Regions from separate parts of the Peribacillus sp. 05N428 genome, predicted to be linked through region 2. Evidence: riboswitches for the same ligand, from Rfam matches in the RefSeq annotation. Region 2 holds a riboswitch; each other region holds the start of a gene.

Region 1 (7,686 bases), on a different contig from region 2:
GTAGCTTTTCCGCTAATGTACCAATCCGCTAAAACGGGCTTTGAAGGTATAGATGAAGAAATTGAAAATGCAGCAAGGGTTGACGGGGCCGGCGAGTGGAGGTTATTCCTGTTTGTAACACTCCCATTGGCGGTCAAATCGATCATCACAGGTGCCATCTTAAGTTCTGCGCGTGCGTTGGGGGAATTCGGGGCCACACTCATGTTTGCCGGAAACATTCCCGGACAGACACAAACCATACCGACCGCGATTTATATCGCCATGGACTCCGGGAATATGACATTGGCCTGGCTATGGGTTGCCGTAATCATTGTCATTTCATTCATTATGCTTTTTATCGTGACATACATAAAATGAATGCTGTTTTTCGTATATGCTTATGGATAAGCGAGGTGCGGCTTCTACGTCCTCTTTATGGGTGAATCCGTTTTTTTCGTAAAGGTTTCGTGCGGGAAGGTTCATTTTACCGGTCGAAACGGATATCTTTTCCCAGTCGACGTGTAATTGGAGAGCATGCAACAATGCGTCCGCAATACCCTGCCGAAAATAATCAGGGTGGACGACCATTCTGCAAATCAGCATTTGGCCATTCTCTTTTGTATAAGATATGGCACCAGCTAAGGCATCACCCTTTAAATAGCATAAAAACGTTTCATGGCAATGTATGAATTGTTCATATGTTTCCAATAGAGGAGGTATATCGGCAAAACCGATCATTTCCGCTTCCACTTTATAGGATTCTTTCTGCAGTTTAAATAGCTGCTGGCCATAGTCTGATTCCAGGTCCCGAATTCTCATGATCAAATCCTATCACTCCTTTTCATTACATTATAATGGAAGAGGGGGATTATTGTTTCTAATCAGTCTGTGTTATAATCGACAAACAATATGAACTAATGAAATGAGGAAGAAATTTGTTAACATTTGAAGAAAAATTGAGCATCATTGAAACTTTTCCGGAATTACAGCGAAAAGACGTTTCATTGGGACGTGTGAACTTCCATTATCCAGATAGCGTCCAGGAGAAAAAGATCGTCGTTCAGCACTTGCATCCCAATGGAAATGGGTTCGTTTACGCAGGGCATATGAGAAAAAAAGACACTGACCGTAAAGGGTTTATCAATATACGTGACTATAATGAAGCGGAATTAAAAGAATTGATCCAAAGAAGCGTGGATTACCTATCTGAACCTCCGGCTGAAATCGAAGAAGAGGAAAACGAGTTCGCTAGGTTGGAAGGGGCATGGATTGGCCCTGAAAAGCAAGAGCTTACACTTCAAAAGGAAGACCTGCTTTGGAATGTTTATTCAGGGTCGAATCTTGAGGAATGTTTCGAAAGTCCGGTTGAGGCGGAACGCTACTTATTGGACGAAGGCTTCCGACAAAGCAAGAAGAGGAAAATGTAGAATTTTAGGATAATTTGTCGGTTGATTTACGGCGATAATCTTGTTTTTTTAGGATTTTCCATGATATAATATGAGTAATTATTTTTGTTCGGAAAAGTTTGATAGAAGGATTTACTGTAATAGGATTCCTCTTGAAACATTATCCAGAACCAAAAATAGTAATAAAATGGATTTTTCCAAACACAGGAGGAACTATCATGGTACAAGGTAAAGTAAAATGGTTTAACGCAGAAAAAGGTTTCGGTTTCATCGAAGTTGAAGGCCAAGACGATGTATTCGTACATTTCTCAGCTATCCAAGGTGAAGGCTTCAAAACGCTTGAAGAAGGCCAAGAAGTTTCTTTCGAAATCGAGCAAGGCGCTCGTGGACCACAAGCTGCTAACGTTCAAAAATAATTGAACGCATATAAAAAAAAGACTCCGATATTGGAGTCTTTTTATTTTTCTTTTTTTTCGGCGATTTCCCTTAATGCTTTGTCCAATTTTTCTTCGATCCGTTTAGTACGATTAAAATGCCCTGACAGGAAAAAGACGATGAATATAACGAAAGCGACAAGCACTAGCATAAAAAGAATAGGCAGGAACTGGGTTGCAATCTCAATCATTGGATATCATCTCCTTTTTTCTTCCATTATACTTCATGCTTACCGTTGCTATGATTGAGGGAGCCGAGTTTTAAAAAAAACACTGAAAGGGGATATGCGAAAACGCATATCCCCTTTCAGTCAGTTCTGGAATAGCGAGGCGAACTTTTGAAGTCTGTGCAGGTCTGATTCTTGATACATCTGTTCTATCTTCAATGTCACCAATAACTGGCTCTTGGCAAATAACATGTCCCGGAAATCATCGACCGCCCCACAAAAATGATTATAGTTGGTTTCGCCAGTGCCGAAGACTCCCGTTTTCAGGCGAGCAATAGGCAACTGTTCCAGTTCTTTATAAAAGGCAGCTGATTTAGCGGGAAGCTCCCCATTGCCCCATGTATAGGTGCCGACGATCAATGCATCGTAATCCGGCAATGTACGTAAATCGAATTCATTCATTCGATATAGGAAAGCCTCAGGTAAAAGGGCAGCGAGGGCTTCAGCAAGCGCTTTTGTATTGCCGCCGGCAGAATGATAGACAATGGCAATCTTACAGCTCATCGAACCCATTGCTGGCATTTACTTGACTGTAAGTCCTTGACTTCTGTTCGAAGAAATCGGTTTTGGTAAGGCCGATGGATTCATCATCGAACGTTTTGATCCATGGCATCGGGTTCTCGCCATACTCTTTATACAAATTTTCAAGGCCTAGCATACGTAACCGTTTGTTGGCGATATATTCGATGTACTCATTGAATTCTTCCAAATCGAGATCGGCTTTCGTTTGGATATCTTCGAGCATATATTCAGACCATTCCTTTTCGAGTTCGACTGCTTTTTCAATCGTTGTATAGATGAACTTCGTGTTTTCTTCATTATTTAACTCAGGATATTCATACATCAAGATTTGAACGAGCATGCCAATGAAATCGAAATGGACCATTTCATCGCGATGAATATAGGATATCATCGTAGCGGAACCGGTCATTAGATTTTGGCGTCCTAAATTATAATAAAAAGCGAAAGCCAGATAGAAATAAATCCCTTCAAGGTTCGTTGAATGGATCAGTGCCTCGAATAAATGCTGAGGGCTGGGATCGTCCACGAACGTTTGATAAGCATCAACGATCGGTTGGTTACGCTTAATCACTTCAGGATGTTCTTTAATGCGGTCGAAAAGCTGTTTTTGCTTGCCTACCGGAATCAAGGAAGCAAGGATATAGGAATAAGACTCATTATGGATCGATTCCTGCTGGGCCATGTTGGCCAGGATAGCTTTTGCCGCCGGATCTTTGATGTACCGAAGGATCTCTACTAAAGTGGGTGTTTGAAGACTGTCCATTCCAGCAATCATCGTAAGGATATCGAGAAAAGCGTCCTGGATATCTTCATCCAATTCGCCCCACTGCTTTTTATCCTGAATCATGTTCACGCTCGAAGGCTTCCAAAAGTTATTGATGAGCTGTGTATAGGTATCATAGAATTTTTCATACTGTATATCGTTCCAAAGGAGGAAGCCTGAAGCTTCTCCTTTGAAAACACCGGTTGCCTTTGTTGGATGCGTCGGTTCGAGCATCCGAATTTTTTTTATATGATTGGTCATTCGTGAAAACTCCTTTAAGAATAGATTACTGGGTCATGATTGACGTTAACTTGAACAGCTTTCGCAGGCATTGTCATATTCGGAAGACGTCGAACGAACATAATACGTTGATTTCAACCCGCTTTCCCATGCCGTTAAATGGATATCCAAAAGGACCTTCGCTTTGATTGTATTGTGTACATACAGATTAAAGCTGATTGCTTGGTCAATATGGCGTTGGCGGGCTGCATTTTGCCTGATGCTTTCCAGTTGATCCAAATTGAAGCGCGTCTTTTTATAATATTCATACGTATTTGGCGTCAAGCCTGGTGCGGTCACCTTGAATTTGAAGTTTTTCTTTTCTTCGTAAAATTCAATTTCATACAAAGGATCGATTCCATCCGTGGAATTACCGATTTTGGCTGTCGATGAATTGGGGGCAATCGCCATTAAATAGCCATTACGGGTTCCGTGCTCCTGCACGTCTGCTTTTAAATCCAGCCATTTTTGATCTGTATAGTCACGCAGTTCGAAATAGTCCCCTGTATGCCAATCAGAACCTTCAAAATATGGGTAAGATCCTTTTTCCTTGGCCAATTCGTTGGATGCCTTGATAGTTAAGTAAGCGATCTTTTCGTATAAAGCATCTGCATAGCGAACAGCCTCATCGGATTCCCAATAAATATTCTGTGTGGCAAGTAAATGATGCCATCCAAACGTTCCTAAACCAATCGCACGGTACCGTTTGTTCGAGATGGATGCTTGTTTGACAGGAAGATTATTCACATCAATGACATTGTCCAGCATACGGATCTGAATGGGAATCAATCTTTCCAGAACATCGCTGCCCACCGCTCGGGGCAAGTTAATGGATGAAAGGTTGCAGACAACGAAATCGCCGCTTTTACGAACCACAACAACATCTCCATCTTCTGTTTCATATTCATCCGTGATCGTCGAAGGGCTTAGGTTTTGGGCAATCTCCGTGCAAAGGTTAGAACAATAAATCATACCTTTATGTTTATTCGGATTCTTCCGATTCACTTCATCGCGGTAGAACATATACGGTACGCCTTCTTCTAATTGAGAAATCATGATGCTTTTCATGATGTCCATCGCATTGATTTTCTCAAAGCTATAGTTTGGAAGCGTGCCATTTTCTGCGGCCTCGACAGCAAGTGCATAATGATTCCTGAAGCTTCCTTCGCCTTTCTTTTCGTCATAAAGATCTTCAAGTGAAAATCCAAGGGTTTGCTTAACGGTATGCGGATCGAAAAGATACCATTCTTTTCTGTCGCGTACAGCCTCCATGAATAAATCCGGTATGCATACACCTGTAAAAATATCATGTGCTTTTAATCTGTCATCCCCGTTTTGAGTCTTCAAATCGAGGAAGCTCATGATATCTTTATGCCAGGCATCCAAGTAAATCGCGATGGCACCTTTACGTTGACCCAATTGATCGACACTAACAGCTGTCTGGTTGAATAGTCGAATCCAGGGCGTCGTGCCTGAACTGTTTCCAGAGAAACCGCGGATATCGGAACCAAGCGAGCGAACCTTACCGACGTAAAGACCGACACCGCCGCCGAATTTAGATACTTTTGCGGCATCGTAGTTTGATAGGTAGATTCCGTCAATGGAATCTTCAATTGCGTCGATAAAGCAGGAGCTTAACTGTCCATGTGTTTTACCTGCATTGGAGAGTGTAGGAGTCGCAACGGTCATATAAAGGTTGGACATGGCCCAGTATGCTTCTTTTATCAGTTGCAGGCGGTGCTCCTTTTTTTCCATTCGCATGATTTCCATCGCGATGATCATGAAACGTTCTTGCGGCAGTTCGAAGACCTTGTCCTTTTTTGGGCGGGCCAGATAGCGGTCATTCAATAAGTAGATGCCTATGTAAGAGAATAATTTATCTTTTTCCGGGTCGATCACCGATCCCAATTCCTCAATTTCCGCTTTTGTATATGAAGATAGCAGTTCTGGTTTATAAATGGGATAACGCTGACCTTCCGATAGCTGGGAGAGTTCTGTGATCAGCTCATAGAATGGGCCATAACTCTTGCCTTCATATCCTCGATTGGCTTGTGCATCCCTATACATTGTATTCAACAGTTCTGCTGCAGCAACGAAAGTCCAATCCGGTGCATCGATATCCACGCCTTCAAGAGCGAGCTGAATCAGTTTTTTTGATGCCTGTTCTTCGGTTGAGTCACTTTTGCGATCAAGCCATTTTGTAAAACGCCTTTTGAACTTTTCCATATCGAGACGGCCTTCGAATTCCTTCGATAACGTCTCAAGCTGGATGGATTTCGCTTCTGTGTCATTTTCACTTATGGTAGAGTTATATGTTTGAGTCATTAATAATCCTCCTTGTTAACTTCCGCTAAAATAAAAAAACCGCCCAAAGAATTGAGCGGATCAAACGATAGAATAAAAGAGCCATGAAAAAATAGCCGTTATACTATCGTTTCATCATCTCAATCCCCGAAGAATAAGAAACGTGAAAAATTCAAGGCAGGTCTCCTGACTCATGATCATCCTACTTTGAGTCCTTCCCGTATAGAGAGCTATACAGTGGTTTTCTCATTTCGTCACATTTACAGTTGCGGGGACAGTTCCGGGTTTACACCGGATTCCCTTTTCAGCCATCACTGGCACCTTGGATTATAAAAATTCTATATATAGTTATTGGAATTGTTTATGTAATCAATATCTAGTATTTCTGCTTATATTATCGTAAGCCATATACGATGATAATTCAACTAATATATTTGAAAAAAACCAACCCTTATCTATTGACAAAGTGATGGAAGAGGGTAGGGGAATGAAAGATTTTATGGGGGAATGGATAAATCAAGCGCTGATTTTACGGGATTTTGTGTTAAAATAAAGTGTCTAGTAAAGGTGGCTCTCCCTTATTGCAATGAGGGGATTCGCGGAAAAATTTTTATGAAAAAGGGGATAAAATCTTGGAAAAAGTATTAGTTTTTGGACATAAAAACCCGGATACAGACACAATCTGTTCAGCAATCGCTTATGCAGATCTGAAAAAGCAGTTAGGTATCAACGCTGAACCAGTTCGTCTGGGTGTAGTGAATGGTGAAACTCAATATGCATTGGACCAATTCAAATTCGATGCTCCCCGTCTTGTGGAAAAAGTTGCAGGGGAAGCTGATGGCGTAATCCTGGTCGATCATAACGAACGCCAGCAAAGTGCTGAAGATATTGACCAAGTCCGTGTGTTGGAAGTTATCGACCATCACCGTATCGCTAACTTTGAAACAAGCGATCCATTATATTACCGTGCGGAACCAGTTGGCTGTACGGCAACCATCTTAAATAAAATTTATAAAGAAAACGGCATTGAAGTCCCTAAAGCAATCGCAGGTCTTATGCTATCTGCCATCATTTCCGATTCTTTATTGTTCAAATCCCCGACTTGCACGGGGCAAGACGTTGCGGCAGCAATGGAACTGGCTGCCATTGCAGGAGTCGACGCTGAAAAATATGGCTTGGAAATGTTGAAAGCGGGTGCTGACTTAAGCGACAAAACGATTGCCCAGCTCATCACTCTTGATGCAAAGGAATTCTCCATGGGAATGGCTAAAGTGGAAATAGCACAGGTCAATGCTGTTGATCCGAACGAAGTCCTTGCTAAGCAAGCTGAATTGGAAGCAGCGATTGAAGCGGTCATCGCAGTGAAGGAATTGGACTTGTTCCTATTCGTCGTAACGGATATCCTGACTAATGATTCCGTTGCCTTGGCCCTTGGTAAAGCGTCATATGCAGTTGAAAAGGCATATGACGTTTCATTAAACAATAACATCGCCGTGTTGGAAGGCGTTGTATCGCGTAAAAAACAAATCGTGCCGGTCTTAACCGACGTATTCAGCAAATAATACAGGAAAAGGGTTGCTCATTAAAAACATGGGCACCCTTTTTCTGTACATTCAAAAAAAGACTCAACCATCCCATTAAGGGTGTTTGAGTCTTTTTTCTTAATTTAAAGATTCCTTTTCTTTTTCATAGGCGATGACAATCAATTCTTTATTGGCTTCCTCGCCAAGTTTGCTTTCAAAGATTTTCAGTTCATTCAATAAATCCGGTGA
Region 2 (7,686 bases):
AAATGCTGACAGGTATTTTGGAACCGACAGCAGGCGAAATCACGGTCAATGGCATGAATCCACATAAAGAGAGGGAAAAGTTCACTCAGACTATCGGAGTCGTATTCGGTCAGCGCTCACAGCTTTGGTGGGATATTGCGGTTCAAGAATCGTTTAGGTTGTTAAAAAAGGTATATAAGGTAACGGATGAACAATATAACGATCATATGGAACATGTCATCAAGACGCTTGATATCGGTCCTTTGCTGGACAAACCAGTGCGTAAACTCTCGCTTGGTCAGCGAATGCGCTGCGAACTTGCGGCAGCCTTGATCCATAATCCGCCTTTGCTGTTCCTGGATGAGCCGACAATTGGACTTGATGTGCTCGTGAAAATGAAGATTCGTGAGTTCCTGAAAGAAATCAATGAGAAATATAATACGACAATCCTTTTGACCACCCATGATTTAGGGGACATTGAAGCATTATGTGAGCGTGTAATCATGCTTGATGAAGGGCAAATCATCTATGATGGGGAATTGCAGAGTTTGAAAGATAACTGGGCTGAGGAAAAACAGATCCATTTTCAATTCATCGAGCCGATCGCATTGAAGGAATTACAATCATTAGCGCTCCCATTTACCGCTAACTGGGTTTATGATGAGAAAAGTCAAACTTACATTGCCTTGTTGAAAGAAGAAGGTGATCATATTTCACAGCTTGTTTCAGCTGTCGTATCTCATTTTAAAATAAAAGACATCAAAATACATGAAACGTCCATTGAAGAGATCGTTCGCAATATTTACGAAGAAGGCACTGTCTGACTCTCTTATCATTAAGAAACAACGTGTCTATCAAGAAGGGGGAGGGCCATGGGGAAGTATCTTGCCATGATCCGCATGCGTTTTTTAATGATGCTTGCGTATCGAACTGATTATTATACTGGCATTTTAATTTATAGCATTAATATCGGTGCTTATTATTTCTTATGGAATGCGATATATGGAGAAAAAAGCTCCATCGAAGGACTTTCAAGCATGCAGATGACAACCTATGTCGCAGTTGCATGGATGGCGCGCGCTTTTTATTTCAATAATATTGACCGCGAAATCGCCACTGAGATTAAAGACGGCAAGGTTGCCATTGAGATGATCCGGCCTTATAACTATTTAGGCATGAAAACGATGCAAGGACTTGGGGAAGGGATATTCCGTTTCTTCTTCTTCTCGATTCCGGGGATGCTGCTGGTAGCTTTCATTTTTCCTATCGAATTGCCGCATGAGCCGGCTACGTGGGGGATGTTCGGCATTTCATTGCTGTTCAGCTTCATCATCAATACACAAATTAACTTATTGACGGGAATCACTACCTTTTTCTTATATAATAATGCCGGATTAATCCGCGCTAAAAGGGTTATCATTGATTTATTTTCCGGTCTGCTGCTGCCCATCAGTTTCTACCCGATATGGGCGCAGGAAGTGATGAAATATTTACCCTTTCAAGGGATCAGCTATGTACCAAGCATGATTTTTACGAACGGTTACAGTTCAGGCGAAATTGGCATGGCGCTTTTACAGCAGTTAATTTGGTGCATCATTCTCATAATACCGATTCAGCTTTTATGGATAGTCGCAAAAAAACAGCTGATTATTCAAGGAGGTTGACGGGATGTTTTATGTATCGATGTTTTTTCAATATGTGAGTCAATATATGAAAACAAGATTGCAATACAGAGCGGATTTCTTCATGGAAATCCTATCTGACCTGCTCAATCAGGTCGTGAATCTGGTATTTATCTTAGTCGTTTTTGGACATACCCAATTTTTAAGCGGCTGGAGCCGTGAAGAAATCATATTCATTTATGGGTTTTTCCTTATCCCATTCGCCCTTTTTTCAGCCTTTTTCAACATCTGGGACTTTAATGACCGCTATATCGTCAAAGGTGAAATGGACCGGATATTAACAAGACCGATCCATAGCCTGTTTCAAGTCATTTTAGAAAGAATCGAGCTTGAAGCGTTATTTGGTGTTGTGACCGGTTTGATCATCATATTCTATTCGGGGATTTCATTGGATTTGCAGCTTGTGTGGTATGACCCGATTCTTTTCATCATTTTTGCAATAGGCGGGGCCCTTGCCTATGCAGCCATATTCGTTGCGATAGCAAGCATTGGGTTCTGGTCGGATGCGAAAACATCCATCATGCCAATGATGTACAATATCGGGAACTACGGGCGCTATCCTGTTGATATTTATAATAAGGTCATTCGTTTTGTCCTTACATGGGTGTTGCCATTCGCGTTTGTCGGTGTCTATCCGGCATCTTATTTCCTAAGAAAAGAAGAGTGGTATGTTTATGCATTTGCCACACCTGTAATTGGGGTTGCCTTTTTCGTGATATCCGTTTTCATATGGAATCAGGGAGTGAAGAGGTACCGCGGGGCAGGGAACTGAAAGAACCCCTTCAACAGCATTCATGTTGAAGGGGTTTTTGTTTAGTTCCGTTTTTTCTTTCTTTCGATATATCTAGCTTTGGTTTGAACATATTGCTGTTTTTTCTCTTCCGTTTCCGGAATGACCTGAGGGACGTTTGTCGGCTTACCGTCTTCATCAATGGCCAGCATCGTTAAAAAAGCGCGTGCCGTTAGCTGTTTTTCACCTGTTAATAGGTTCTCACGTTCCACTTTCACGAATACCTCCATTGATGTGCGATGAGCACAGGTGACATAAGCTTCAAGGTTGATCGCGTCCCCTGTTTTGATGGGGGCCAAAAAATCAAAAGAGTCGCTTGAAGCAGTCACAACGGGTTTTCGACAATGGCGCATAGCGGAAATGCAAGCTATTTTATCAACATAGGCCATTACTTTTCCGCCAAAGATGGTATTATGATGATTTGTATCCGGTGGAAAAACAAGGTCGGTTAAAAAAGTCCGTGACTGCTGTGTTGGATGGGCAACGTTCTCCTCAATCATTTGCCTGTTGGTTTACTAAAAGGTTTTCACGGACGATTTTTGCTGCTTCGACCATGTTTTTCAGGGAAGCGACGGTTTCCGGGATACCCCTTGTTTTCAGGCCGCAGTCGGGATTGATCCAAAACTGGTCTTTATCCAATACCTTTATGCCCCGTTCAATCATATCGACCATTTCTTCCACTGCCGGCACACGCGGGCTGTGAATATCATACACCCCCAGGCCAATGCCTTTTTCATATGTTTTTTCCTCGAATGCGGAAGCGAGCTCCCCATGACTGCGGGATGTTTCGATGGAAATTACATCGGCATCGAGGGAGGAGATGACGTCCATGAAACTGTTGAAGTCGCAATAGCACATATGCGTGTGAATTTGGGTTGTATCCTCCACGCTTGATGTGGATATCAAGAATGAATTCACTGCCCAGTTCAAATACTCGTCGCGATCGCTTTTTTTCAATGGCAGACCTTCTCTAAGTGCAGGTTCATCAACCTGAATCATTTTAATTCCAGCAGATTCCAAGGCAATGATTTCTTTTTCCAAAGCGAGCGCCAGCTGATAGCAAACATTCTCCCTGGAAATATCATCACGGACAAATGACCAGTTCAAAATCGTAACAGGACCTGTCAGCATTCCCTTCACCGTCTTCTTTGTCAGTGATTGTGCGTATACACTTTCCTTGACTGTCATCGGTTCGATGAAATGGATGTCGCCGTAGATGACTGGAGGTTTCACACAGCGGGATCCATAGGATTGTACCCAACCCTTTTCTAAAAAGACGAATCCGCCTAATTTATGGCCGAAGTATTCAACCATATCCGTCCGTTCGATTTCCCCGTGAACGAGAACATCCAAACCGATTTCTTCTTGGATTTCGATCCACCTGACGATTTCTTCGTTAACGTATGTTTCATATTGCTGGGCTGTCCATTCTCCTCTATTGAATTTCCCGCGTGCTTGTTTAACTTCAAATGTCTGCGGAAAGCTGCCGATCGTAGTCGAAGGGAGAAAAGGCAATTTGAAAAATTCCTGTTGTTTTTGGTAACGGTCCTTAAATGGAAGCTGACGGCCGGCGGTCCTGGTTTTAACCTTTTCGACATTGGATTGTACAGACCCGTGATTTCGGACATTTGAATTGGCTAACGTTTGAATCGTAAATTTATTGGCATCGACTTTTTCGGCGATTGCTTCAATGCCTTGATTATTCCCTTTGACCAAAAATGTGATTTCCTCAAGTTTCTCATCAGCGAAAGCAAGGGCCTCTTTCACTTCTTTTGAAAGGGCGGTTTCATTACGAACGGTCACCGGGACATGAAGCAGGGAACAAGAGGGCTGTAGCCAGATTTGGTCCTCGGCTACCTGTTTCTTAAGTGTCTCGATCAATTCGATTTTTTGGGATAAATCAGATAGCCAAATGTTTTTTCCGTCAATCACACCCGCTGCAAGCACTTTGTCCTTCGGGAAACCGAATGCCTCAAGGTTACTTAAATTCCTCCCTTTATCATGTACAAAATCAAGACCGATCCCTTGGACTTGTAATTCGATGACTTCTTGGTAATGTTCCACCGCATCAAAGTATGTTTGTAGCATGATGTTCAGGTTTGGTGCTGCTTCATTCAGTTTTTCATAGAGGTAAGTAACGGTTTGCATATCATCCTTGGAAATGGATGAAACAAGGGAAGGTTCGTCCATTTGAACCCACTTCACGCCTTCTTGCTCCAATTCCCGCAGGATTTGCGTGTATAGGGGAAGCAGGCTCAGGATGATGCCAGGGATTTCTTGTTTATTGAAGCCTTTTGAAAGGGAGAGGAAAGTATAAGGTCCGATCAAAACGGGCTTTGTTTCGATCCCTAGCTTTTCCTTGGCTTCCCGATATGCTGTAAGTGGTTTATTTTCCGTTAAAGTAAGCTGTGCCAGTTTTAATTCAGGGACAATATAGTGATAGTTCGTATTGAACCATTTCGTCATTTCGGAAGCGACTTCATCATTGTTTCCGCGGGCCATTGAATAATAAACGGAAAGGGGGACGCTTCCGCCTTCATATGCTGAATAACGTTCAGGAACAAGACCGAACATGACGGACATATCGAGCATTTGATCATAAAAAGTGAAGTCGTTGACAGGGATGATATCAATGCCTCGTTGCTTCTGTTTTTGTAAGTTGCCTAAACGGATGGCATTTAGTTGTGACGTAAATTCCGCTTCATCGATTTTACCGGACCAGTAAGCTTCCAATGTACGTTTCCATTCACGATCTTCCCCGATTCGAGGGTAACCCAAACTGCTGCTTTTCAAAATTCCCATCCTCCTACATTCATTTGTTCGAACAATAAAAAAAGCATTCCTAACCGTCAAAAAAGAAAGTTAGAAATGCTTAAAATAAAGAGGCATGCATAATGCCCCTTACAATTATAAGGTCCCTAACACCTCCCTATCTCCCGTAGGTTAAAACAGTGTTGTCGAGATAGGCAGGTCTCCTGACTTAGGGAATATCATTAGCGGCTGGCCTTCCCGATCCGTTGATCAGTGGCATATTGATTGACGCTAACATTCCCATTACAGTGGCGGGACCGTGCCGGAATTACACCGGACTTCCCTTTTAATCCTAATGAAAATTAGGAACCTATTTCCACATATGAAATTTTGCAAAACCTGCCTTGTTAATTGTTTGCAGATCAAATATTTATAAAATAAAAATTATTATAAAAATTTAGACAATCTTAACATATCCGACCAAAAGGGTCAACATGGAAAAAAGATTCGGAAAAGTTTCCGTTTAATGAGTTTGTCGGTGATAAGGCTGATTCCTAAAAAAGAATATATTGTTTGGACAGGGAGTATGTATAGAGGGAGTGGCGTTTTGAAATGGGGCGTGGGGGATGACTTTCTACATCTTGATTGCAGGAATCATTTTTTGCATGGTGATGAGCATTCGTACGTTATTTCTTGTTGAGTCGGGAGGAAAGAAGTTTTCTCTTGAGGATATGCTGTGGCTTGGCAATTTATATGCGACGATATTAGTTGGATTTGCACTGATATATTTATTATACGAGCTTCAGAATCATTCGGTGATTCTTGATATGGGCAATCGGTTGGATGGGACTTTCTATGAACAATTGAAGACTTCTTTTTATTTTAGTGCGATGACGATGTTTTCTGTAGGGTATGGAGATATAGCCCCGATTGGCATGGGCAGGATGATAGCTACCATTCAGGCTTTCATTGGGTATACACTGCCGGCAGCGTTCGTGATTCGTACGGTGATCGATCTGGAGCAGAAAGATAGGAAGGATAAATGAAAGTTGTGTTTCTTTCGATTATTGGGTACTCTTACCATAATGAAAGAAATGGAGGGTTCAATATGACTGTTAAAATTGGAGAAAAAGCACCTGATTTCAAACTCCCTGCAAACAATGGTGAAATGGTTTCCCTATCGGATTTTAAGGGGAAAAACATTGTTTTATATTTTTACCCAAAAGACATGACGCCAGGTTGCACGACGGAGGCCTGTGATTTCCGGGACCATAATGAGCAATTCGAGGAATTGAACGCGGTAATCCTTGGTATCAGCCCAGATCCAGCGGCACGTCATGAAAAATTCATCGAAAAACATGGATTGCCTTTTCTGCTGCTGGCTGACGAAAACCATGAAGCGGCTGAATCATTTGATGTTTGGCAATTGAAAAAGAACTTCGGCAAGGAGTATATGGGCATTGAACGTTCAACTTTCCTGATTGATAAGGCAGGAAATATAGTCAAAGAATGGCGTAAAGTAAAGGTTAAAGGCCACGTCGAAGAAGCGCTTGAAACTCTTCGCGAACTCGAAAAATAAGGGATAGGCAGATGAAGGATGAGAGGATAACGAAGCTTGCAGCCAGGCTGATTCATCATTCGATACAATTACAGCCAAAAGAGAGAATCCTCATACGGGGGCATATCAACACGAAACCATTATTGAAAGAGTTGATTGATGAAATATACAGAGTGGGTGCTTATCCATATGTGGAACTCGAGGACGATGAGATAAGCCGCCACCTGTTACTAGGGAATGTGAAGGAGCAGCTTGACACAGCTTCACAATGGGCCTTGAAGAAATATACGGATATCGATGCGGTCATCATCATCACTGGGGAAGAAAACAATGCGGAAATGACTGATGTTCCCATCGAGAGGCACCGTCTTCAAGGGGAGGCCATGAATTCCCCTACACTTTTTTATGTAAACAACCGACGTTGGGTCTTACTTAATTACCCCACCAAGGCATCAGCGCAAAAAGCCGGCATGACCTTCAATAGGTACGAAGACTTTCTTTTGAACGTATGCACAATGGATTACGGGAAAATGGAGGCGGCTTTGAAGCCGTTAAAACAATTGATGCAACGTACTGACAAAGTCAGGATCGTTTCACCAAGGACAGATTTGACCTTTTCCATCAAAGGCATGCCGGCCGTCATATGTGCCGGAAAAAAGAATTTACCGGATGGGGAAGTATTTACGGCACCCATAAAAGATAGTCTCAATGGAAGGATATCCTTCAACACACCCACAACCTATGAAGGAATCACCTTTAGTGACATAGAATTAAACTTCAAAAAGGGGAAAATCATTAAAGCGACTTCCAATCGTGACCCTGAAATGAACCAAATCCTGAATATTGATGAAGGGTCCCGGTTTATAGGGGAGTTCGCTATTGGAATCAATCCATACATATTGGAACCTATGGACGATATTTTGTTC
Region 3 (7,686 bases), on a different contig from region 2:
GCATTGGGATCTTGGGCAGGAATTTTCCTTGCCATTATCGTACTTTTATTCGCCTTTAGTTCCATTGTGGGCAACTATTATTATGGAGAGTCGAACATCGGCTTCATCAATGAAAATAAGGTTTGGCTGAATGTCTATCGTGTCGCAGTCGTAGGGATGGTGATATTCGGTTCGCTTGCCTCACTGGATTTTGTTTGGGGACTGGCTGACTTGCTTATGGCCCTTATGGCCATTATCAACCTGATTGCCATAGCATTGCTAGGGAAAATTGCTTTTGCTGCATTGGCGGATTATCAAAAGCAAAAGAAAAGTGGGAAAAATCCAGTTTTCCATGTGAACAATATTAAAGGTTTGAAGAATGTGGAATGTTGGGGTGACCCATCCGATAATGTGGATGTGAAGAAGGAAGCCTAAATTCTCATTAAGCTTACAAGTAAGTCCTTGAAAGGGGTTTTTACTTGTAAGCTTTTTTGTCTTTTCCCTCCTTTTTTCATCATTATTGAATATTGCTTCGTTTTTTACACAAAATACCTTTGTCTTTAATACTGCAATGATAATTTAAAAACTAGGAGTGAAAAAATGGATAGCAAGCAATCAAAAAATGAATCTTCAGAAGTTGCCGGGAGAATATATGATGTCAGCGATTATAAACGGGAAGACCCTTTATCTTCTGGACTGGCTCGAACCCACGAACAAGTCTCGGATACTTATGTGGAAGGCGAGATAAAGGCAGTCATTGATGATGTAAATGGAAGAGATATTGAGATTACAAAAGAAAAGGAAGAAAAGTAATACTGGGATTTTTGTTTTAGGAAGGATTATCGCCCGCTATTTTTAAGATATATCGGTTAGATCCCCTAGCTTCAGGAAAGCAGAAGCTAGGGGATAATTAATTAATAAATCTTTTCTGTCTCCAAATTTTGAAGCAATTCTTCCTTCGTTCTTGGGAAAAGGTCCCTTTCTGCAAGATTCCTTGATTGAAGAAGGGCTTGAAACATTTCAAAAACCCACGGTTTCTCCAGATGTGCCTGCAGCAAAACGTCTTCATCATGGAAAACGGAAACAGGGTCCCCATGATATATGACCTTACCATCGTTCATGACCACGACCTCATCAGCCCATTGGTAAGCTAAATTAACATCATGAGTTGAGAGGATTATCGTTTTGTCAGGGTGGTGAATACTGTCCAGCAGATTCATGATCTGTCTTGAGAAATAAGGATCCAATCCAGCGGTAGGCTCGTCCAGGAGCCAGACATCGGGTTCCATGGCAAGTACCCCTGCGATGGCGACCCGTTTTTTTTGCCCAAGGCTCAAAAAATGGGTAGGTCTATCTTTTAGTTCGGTTACTTCCGTTTCAGCCATTGCCCAATTTACTTTCTCCTGGACTGCAATTCTATCCCATCCTAAATTCATTGGTCCAAACGATATATCCTGTTGTACATTAGCGGAAAAGAGCTGAGAGTCGGGATCTTGAAAAACGATACCGACTTGCTTTCGTAATGATAATAATGCTTTCCGGTCATATTTTATTTTCTTGCCCTTAAATCTGATCTTTCCTGCAGTAGGTTGTAATAGACCATTTAAATGGAGGAATAAAGTCGATTTGCCAGCACCATTATTTCCTAATAATGCAATTTTTTTACCTTGTTGGATCGTTAGCGAAAGTCCTTTTAAAGCGAAGGTTCCATCTGCGAATTGATGGGTGAGGCCTTCTATATGAAAAATATGCTCGTCCATTGTTGGGTTGCCTCCAATTTACAAATATCCATTAATAAGGATTAAGCTTCCTAGTATGACAATCGCGATCAGCCAATTGCGTGAGGAATAGGTGTAAGTATCCTCGATATAGGAAAGGTTCTCCTGATAGCCTCTTGCGTTCATGGCCATCGTCAACTGTCCAGAGCGCTGCAATACTCCTAAAAATAATGATGAAATTAGTAATCCGAGAGATCGAATGCCTTTCCTAAATGAACCATACCCCAGCCGTGAAGCTTGTGATTGGTGAATGGCCAGAGCCGTATCTAAAAAAATAAAGATGAATCGATAGGTCAATTCTATTAAATCGACCAATAACGAAGGCACTTTAAGTTTTCGCAGCACGGATAGGATGACGGTAATGGGTGTAGTTAAGGTAAGGAAATATAAACAGCTGATGCTGCAGAATACGACAGTGATCAAATTGGCCACCGTACCAAAGCTGTCATCGCTGATGAATATTTGCCAATTCCCGATCTTCCAGGACCACCATATATTCGAAATCGAAGTGAATTTACTAGTGAAAGAAAAAAGGATGGTAATGGTTCCTGATAGTATAAAAAATCCTGGTAATAGGAGTAATTTAAGATAATAAGAAAGCGGGATTTTTGCCGCGAAAATGATTAAAGCGCTCATCACCGTAAAAGTGATGAGCGAAACGGCCATATCCCTTACCGTTAACGAAAACAGCAAAAGGGAGAGTGCAAAAACCATCTTTTCCAACGGATGTACATCCTTTAGCCCATTGAAATAGGCATATTTATCAATGAGTAACATGCTTCGATTTTTCGGCCAATTCTTGTTTGGTTTGCTTATTCCTTTGTCTCATCACACCAATAAAGTATCCAATGAAACCGGCTCCGATTGCAGCTTGAAGCGCAAATAATAAGCTTTCGGTTTCTGCACCTGGCGGCTCCCAAATACTGTTGAACCATGGCTTGTATTCCGGATGGATCTTAGTGATGGCTTCCTCAGCTTCGCCATCGGCACCGCCAAATTCCGTTCCTTGTTGGGTGATCAACGGTATGGTAGCAAGAATGACGACCAGGAAAAGCAGCAGTAAACTTTTTTTCATATTAACGGGCCTCCTTAGATAAAACTCGCAGCAATTTCAATTCGCCTAGATTGTATTTTTTCAAGAAATTCATCACGACGACTGTCAATAACCCCTCACTGATCGCTAAGGGAATTTGGGTCAGGGCAAAAATCCCTGCAAATTTACTGAAAGAGGCCATGAATCCTCCAACCTCGGAAGGGAAAGCAAGAGCAAGTTGAACGGAAGTTACTACATAGGTGCCCAAATCCCCAAAAGCAGCTGCCAAGAATACGGCAAGTGAAAAAGACCACCCCAATTTAGTTGCGCCCTTGAAGACAAAGTAAGCAATGAACGGTCCGCAAACGGCCATGGAGAATGCATTGGCCCCTAATGTTGTCAATCCTCCGTGTGCCAGTAAAACAGCTTGAAATAACAGAACGATGGAGCCGACGACACTCATGGCCAATGGTCCGAATAGTATGGAACCTAAACCAACTCCGGTAGGGTGCGAAGAACTTCCCGTAACGGAAGGAATCTTTAGGGCCGATAATATAAATACAAATGCGCCCGATAGGCCTAGTATCATTTTTGTTTCTGGGTTTTCCCTTACTTTGGACCTAATGGACCGGTACCCCAAGATTAAAAATGGAAGCGACACGGCCCACCAGAATATAGCCCATTCTATGGGTAAAAAGCCCTCCATGATATGCATGGCCAATGCCCGTTTCGGGACAAAAAGCAGTAAAATGACAAAATAAATAATTTTCCAATTGGTTCTTTTCATTCTTTCTCCTTTCAACACTTTTAATTGTTCTGATCAATCTTGAGAAGAAAAGCGGCGCCCAAACTAAAAAGCACTTCTCTCAAAGGAAAGAAGTGCGTAATGAACAGGAATTTTGCAGCATGAACCAACCTTGGGCCATTCTGCCTGATCCGCACGCCCATCCTCGTAGGCTGAAACAGTTTCACGCTTCATGGCAGGTCTCCTGGCTTTGGTTCATCATCCCATTACATCCTTCCCATCTCATTTGACAGTGGATTAAAGTTAAAGTAATGGAACTTCCCTTTACAGTGGCGGGACCGCTCCGGATTTTCACCGGCTTCCCTTTTAAGCTGAATTCCGAGAAATTCAACACCATGAAACTTATGTAATTATTTAGAAAATTCTCGTATAGTGTACCATAAAGAAATAATTCCAGCTACACTATCTTTTTTTTTTGGTCGAAGTTTGTTGCGAGGAAAGGATTGTAACTGGTTTTACACGTTTAAACTTTTCTAAACAGTCGGAATAAACTATTGAATTTTGACAAAGTTGTTATATGATAGATTAAGTTAGTTGGAAATGTATAATAAAACCAAATATTTCATTTTAAAAGTGCCCTTGTGTGAATAAGCAAGGGATAATAGGGAAATCGGTGAAAATCCGATGCAGCCCCCGCTACTGTAAACGCTGATGAAATTGTCGATAGCCACTGGCATGATGCCGGGAAGGGACAAAGTAAAATGAAGCGTAAGCCAGGAAACCTGCTTTTAAAATTGCATGATACTTTTCGGAGGGAAAGGTAGAAGGACTATGACGATTTTGGGAGGGTTTGGCAAGCTTGCCTTTGGCTCCTCATTCATATAGTTTTTTTAAACCTTGACTCTTATGTTAAGGTTTTTTATTTTGCCTTTTCCCTGAACTCAGGAGGAAGAAAATGACTACTTGGAACTTGACGGGTACAAATACGCATCTGTTGATTTGTAATGGGAGCAGCTGCATGAAAAAGGGCGGGGAAGAAGTAACCCAAGCGATTCGCGATGAAATTGCTTCAAAAGGACTGGATCTGAAAATCCATACAACGAGGACACGCTGTAACGGGAGATGTAAGGATGCCTGCGTAGTGATTGCCTATCCCCAAGGAAACTGGTATCGAGTGGAAACGCCTGATTTCGGTCGGCAGATCGTCAGTAATATCGATGATGGTGAGTTTGTTCCACAGATGATCTATCAATACAAAGACGGGGAAATGACCCCTAATCCAGATTTTCCTGCTCATACGGGTATTTCAAAGAACAAAGCGTAAAAGGAGATGTCTTAATGAGTACAAACGGTAAATTATTCGTCGTGGGCTTTGGGCCCGGGAATTTTGAACACATTACCAAACGTGCCGTCGAAGCCCTTCAAGAAAGTGACTACATCATTGGTTATAAAACTTATGTTGAACTCATTCAGGGACTGCTAACAGATCAAACGATCATTAGTACGGGGATGACCGAAGAGGTATCACGTGCACAGGAAGCAGTGAAACAAGCGGAGCTGGGAAAGAAAGTGGCGGTGATTTCCAGTGGGGATGCCGGAGTTTACGGGATGGCAGGGTTGGTTTATGAAGTATTGATTGAAAAAGGCTGGAAAGAAGAAACTGGAGTGGGCATAGAAGTCATTCCTGGCATCTCAGCAATCAACTCATGTGCGTCTTTACTTGGGGCGCCCGTCATGCACGATTCGTGTACGATCAGCCTCAGTGATCATTTAACTCCTTGGGAACTGATCGCTAAAAGGGTTGAAGCAGCTGCAATGGCAGACTTTGTCATTGCACTGTATAATCCGCGCAGCGGCAGGCGGACCCGGCAAATTGTTGAAACACAGAAAATTCTCCTTCGCTACCGCTCGCCGGATACACCTGTCGGGTTGGTGAAAAGTGCTTATCGCGATAGGCAGGATATTGTCATTACCAATTTGAAGGATATGTTGAATCACGATATTGGAATGTTGACCACCGTCATTATCGGTAATTCATCCACCTTTTTATATGACGACAAAATCATCACACCGAGAGGCTATCAAAGAAAATATACGTTGAATTCGGAAAAGCAAACTTTGAAGCCGCATCAGCGACTGCAAAAAGAAGCGGAACCGTGGGCATTAGATCAAGAAGCCTTACCCGAGTCCGCTGGAGGAGTTGGCTTACTTACAAAAGCACCTGAAAAGAAGCAAGCTTCCTTTGAAATGGCAATGGAAGCTCTGTCCAGAGTCAAGGGTCAAGCCGTTCAGCAATCCATTAAGCCGGTTGTTCAGCAAAAAATGGAGTCGGTGTTCGAACTTGCCGTTAGTCCAGGTGTGGCGAATAAACAATTCACTCCCAAACAAATGATGACACTTGCGGAAGTTGTCGGGGAAAAGGGAACGATGGAATACACGCCAAATCATAAAATTGTCTTAAAGATTCCGACAACGGATCCGGAAGTCATTACGGGGAAATTGCAATCAGCAAACTTTCTTTTGTCGCCAATTGGAGATGTACTGACATTAAAAGCCTGTGATTTCTGTGATGGTGAAAAAGCGGAATCCATTCCTTATGCAGATGAAATACACCGGGTGCTTGGCGGAATGAGCATGCCCAAGGAACTGAACATCGGTTTTAATGGGTGTGGGATGGCTTGTTATAGTGCTGTGATGGATGATATCGGGATTGTCTTCCGAAAAGGGAAGTTCGACTTATTTCTTGGAGCTAAACCGGTTGGAAGAACAGCCCATCCGGGTCAGCCGGTAGCGGAAGGCATTGAACCGGAACAGCTTGTAGAACTGATCACGGACATTGTCGGCGAGTATAAGCAAAATGCCCATCCAAATGAGCGGCTTTTTAAATACTTCAAACGTTCGAAAAAGATACAGAATTTTTCTTATCAGGACATCGCTCCCAAAATAAACATAGAGCCTGCGCCTTGTGAAGACTAATCAAGAGGGGGAAAGTAAATGAAAGCAGTTTTGTTCGTAGGACACGGAAGCCGGTTGGCTTCGGGAAATGAAGAAGTCCGTCATTTTATTGAAAATATGATTCCGGCAATGGACGGGCGTTTCCTAGTGGAAACGTGCTTCTTGGAATTTGCGGCACCGAATATATCCAAAGGAATTGATAATTGTGTAGAACGAGGGGCTACTGAAGTTATCGTCATACCGATCATTTTGTTGCATGCAGGACATTCGAAATTACATATCCCAGCTGAAATAGAGGATGGGAAAACCAAGTATCCAGAAGTGAAATTCACATATGGCCAAACGATCGGGGTCCACCATGATGTATTGACGATCCTGACAGACCGTCTTGAGGAAGCGGGATTCGATACGACCTCTGAACATTCTGAGACAGCGATATTGCTAATTGGCCGAGGCGGCAGTGATGCTGATGCAAATAGTGATATATATAAAATTTCACGATTATTATGGGAAAAATTAAACGTTAAATGGGTCGAAACAGCCTTCATGGGTGTAACGGACCCTCACGTTGATGAAGGTATTGAACGATGCATCCGCTTAGGGGCAAAAAAAATAGTGATGCTGCCATATTTCCTCTTCACTGGGGTGTTGATGGAAAGAATGGAGGATATGCTGAAAGGCTATCAAGAGCAATATCATGATCGAGAATTCATATTGGCAAAGTATTTTGGATATCATCCAACCTTACAGAACATTCTGCAAGAACGAGTAATTGAAGCCAGTGAAGGCAAATCAAGCGGGGCGCGTGATTTGGAAAACTATCGTAAACATGTCGAGGAACATGGACATGCTCACCATCATCACCATCACGATCACGACCACGACCATGAACACCATCACGACCATGATCATCACCACGATCATGATGGGCAAGCGGTGGGGACATCAAAATGATTTTGTTCTTGGCGGGTACAAGTGATGCAAGGGAATTAGCGATTGAGATGCAGCAGGTTGGGTTCAAGGTTTTGGCAACTGTTGTAACCGAATCGGCGGCCAAGAGTTTGCAGGATGCAGGGATATCCACCCGGATTGGCCGATTATCTGCAGAAGATATGACATCTTTAATCTCTGCAAAAGGTTTTCAGGCTGTAGTCGATGCAAGTCACCCATTTGCCGAAGAAGCATCCAAAAACGCC

What was found. A riboswitch is a leader RNA that binds a small molecule or an ion and turns the genes downstream of it on or off. The one in region 2 is predicted to bind cobalamin.
Region 1: linked by a shared signal. The riboswitch ahead of AC1DIV_RS13770 (ribonucleoside-diphosphate reductase subunit alpha) and the one ahead of metE (5-methyltetrahydropteroyltriglutamate--homocysteine S-methyltransferase) in region 2 are both predicted to bind cobalamin.
Region 3: linked by a shared signal. The riboswitch ahead of AC1DIV_RS00835 ((2Fe-2S) ferredoxin domain-containing protein) and the one ahead of metE (5-methyltetrahydropteroyltriglutamate--homocysteine S-methyltransferase) in region 2 are both predicted to bind cobalamin.

What each region holds. Positions count from the first base shown of each region.
Region 1 covers NZ_JBFTMS010000012.1:108,755-116,440, reverse strand. Annotated here, with positions in the region: gene modB (molybdate ABC transporter permease subunit) at 1-357, shown strand, start outside; gene AC1DIV_RS13800 (GNAT family N-acetyltransferase) at 319-798, opposite strand; gene AC1DIV_RS13795 (hypothetical protein) at 915-1,406, shown strand; gene AC1DIV_RS13790 (cold-shock protein) at 1,604-1,801, shown strand; gene AC1DIV_RS13785 (hypothetical protein) at 1,843-2,010, opposite strand; gene AC1DIV_RS13780 (flavodoxin domain-containing protein) at 2,131-2,568, opposite strand; gene AC1DIV_RS13775 (ribonucleotide-diphosphate reductase subunit beta) at 2,540-3,592, opposite strand; gene AC1DIV_RS13770 (ribonucleoside-diphosphate reductase subunit alpha) at 3,638-5,935, opposite strand; cobalamin riboswitch at 6,074-6,254, opposite strand; gene AC1DIV_RS13765 (manganese-dependent inorganic pyrophosphatase) at 6,547-7,476, shown strand; gene AC1DIV_RS13760 (hypothetical protein) at 7,576-7,686, opposite strand, start outside.
Region 2 covers NZ_JBFTMS010000015.1:107,765-115,450, forward strand. Annotated here, with positions in the region: gene AC1DIV_RS15645 (ABC transporter ATP-binding protein) at 1-803, shown strand, start outside; gene AC1DIV_RS15650 (ABC transporter permease) at 852-1,643, shown strand; gene AC1DIV_RS15655 (ABC transporter permease) at 1,648-2,433, shown strand; gene AC1DIV_RS15660 (acyl-CoA thioesterase) at 2,475-2,951, opposite strand; gene metE (5-methyltetrahydropteroyltriglutamate--homocysteine S-methyltransferase) at 2,944-5,253, opposite strand; cobalamin riboswitch at 5,400-5,591, opposite strand; gene AC1DIV_RS15670 (potassium channel family protein) at 5,829-6,248, shown strand; gene bcp (thioredoxin-dependent thiol peroxidase) at 6,311-6,781, shown strand; gene AC1DIV_RS15680 (aminopeptidase) at 6,793-7,686, shown strand, end outside.
Region 3 covers NZ_JBFTMS010000001.1:188,203-195,888, forward strand. Annotated here, with positions in the region: gene AC1DIV_RS00800 (alanine/glycine:cation symporter family protein) at 1-414, shown strand, start outside; gene AC1DIV_RS00805 (YozQ family protein) at 580-792, shown strand; gene AC1DIV_RS00810 (energy-coupling factor ABC transporter ATP-binding protein) at 894-1,739, opposite strand; gene cbiQ (cobalt ECF transporter T component CbiQ) at 1,758-2,534, opposite strand; gene AC1DIV_RS00820 (energy-coupling factor ABC transporter substrate-binding protein) at 2,521-2,832, opposite strand; gene AC1DIV_RS00825 (energy-coupling factor ABC transporter permease) at 2,834-3,577, opposite strand; gene AC1DIV_RS00830 (hypothetical protein) at 3,641-3,769, opposite strand; cobalamin riboswitch at 3,753-3,948, opposite strand; cobalamin riboswitch at 4,150-4,339, shown strand; gene AC1DIV_RS00835 ((2Fe-2S) ferredoxin domain-containing protein) at 4,491-4,859, shown strand; gene cobJ (precorrin-3B C(17)-methyltransferase) at 4,874-6,511, shown strand; gene AC1DIV_RS00845 (sirohydrochlorin chelatase) at 6,530-7,444, shown strand; gene cobK (precorrin-6A reductase) at 7,441-7,686, shown strand, end outside.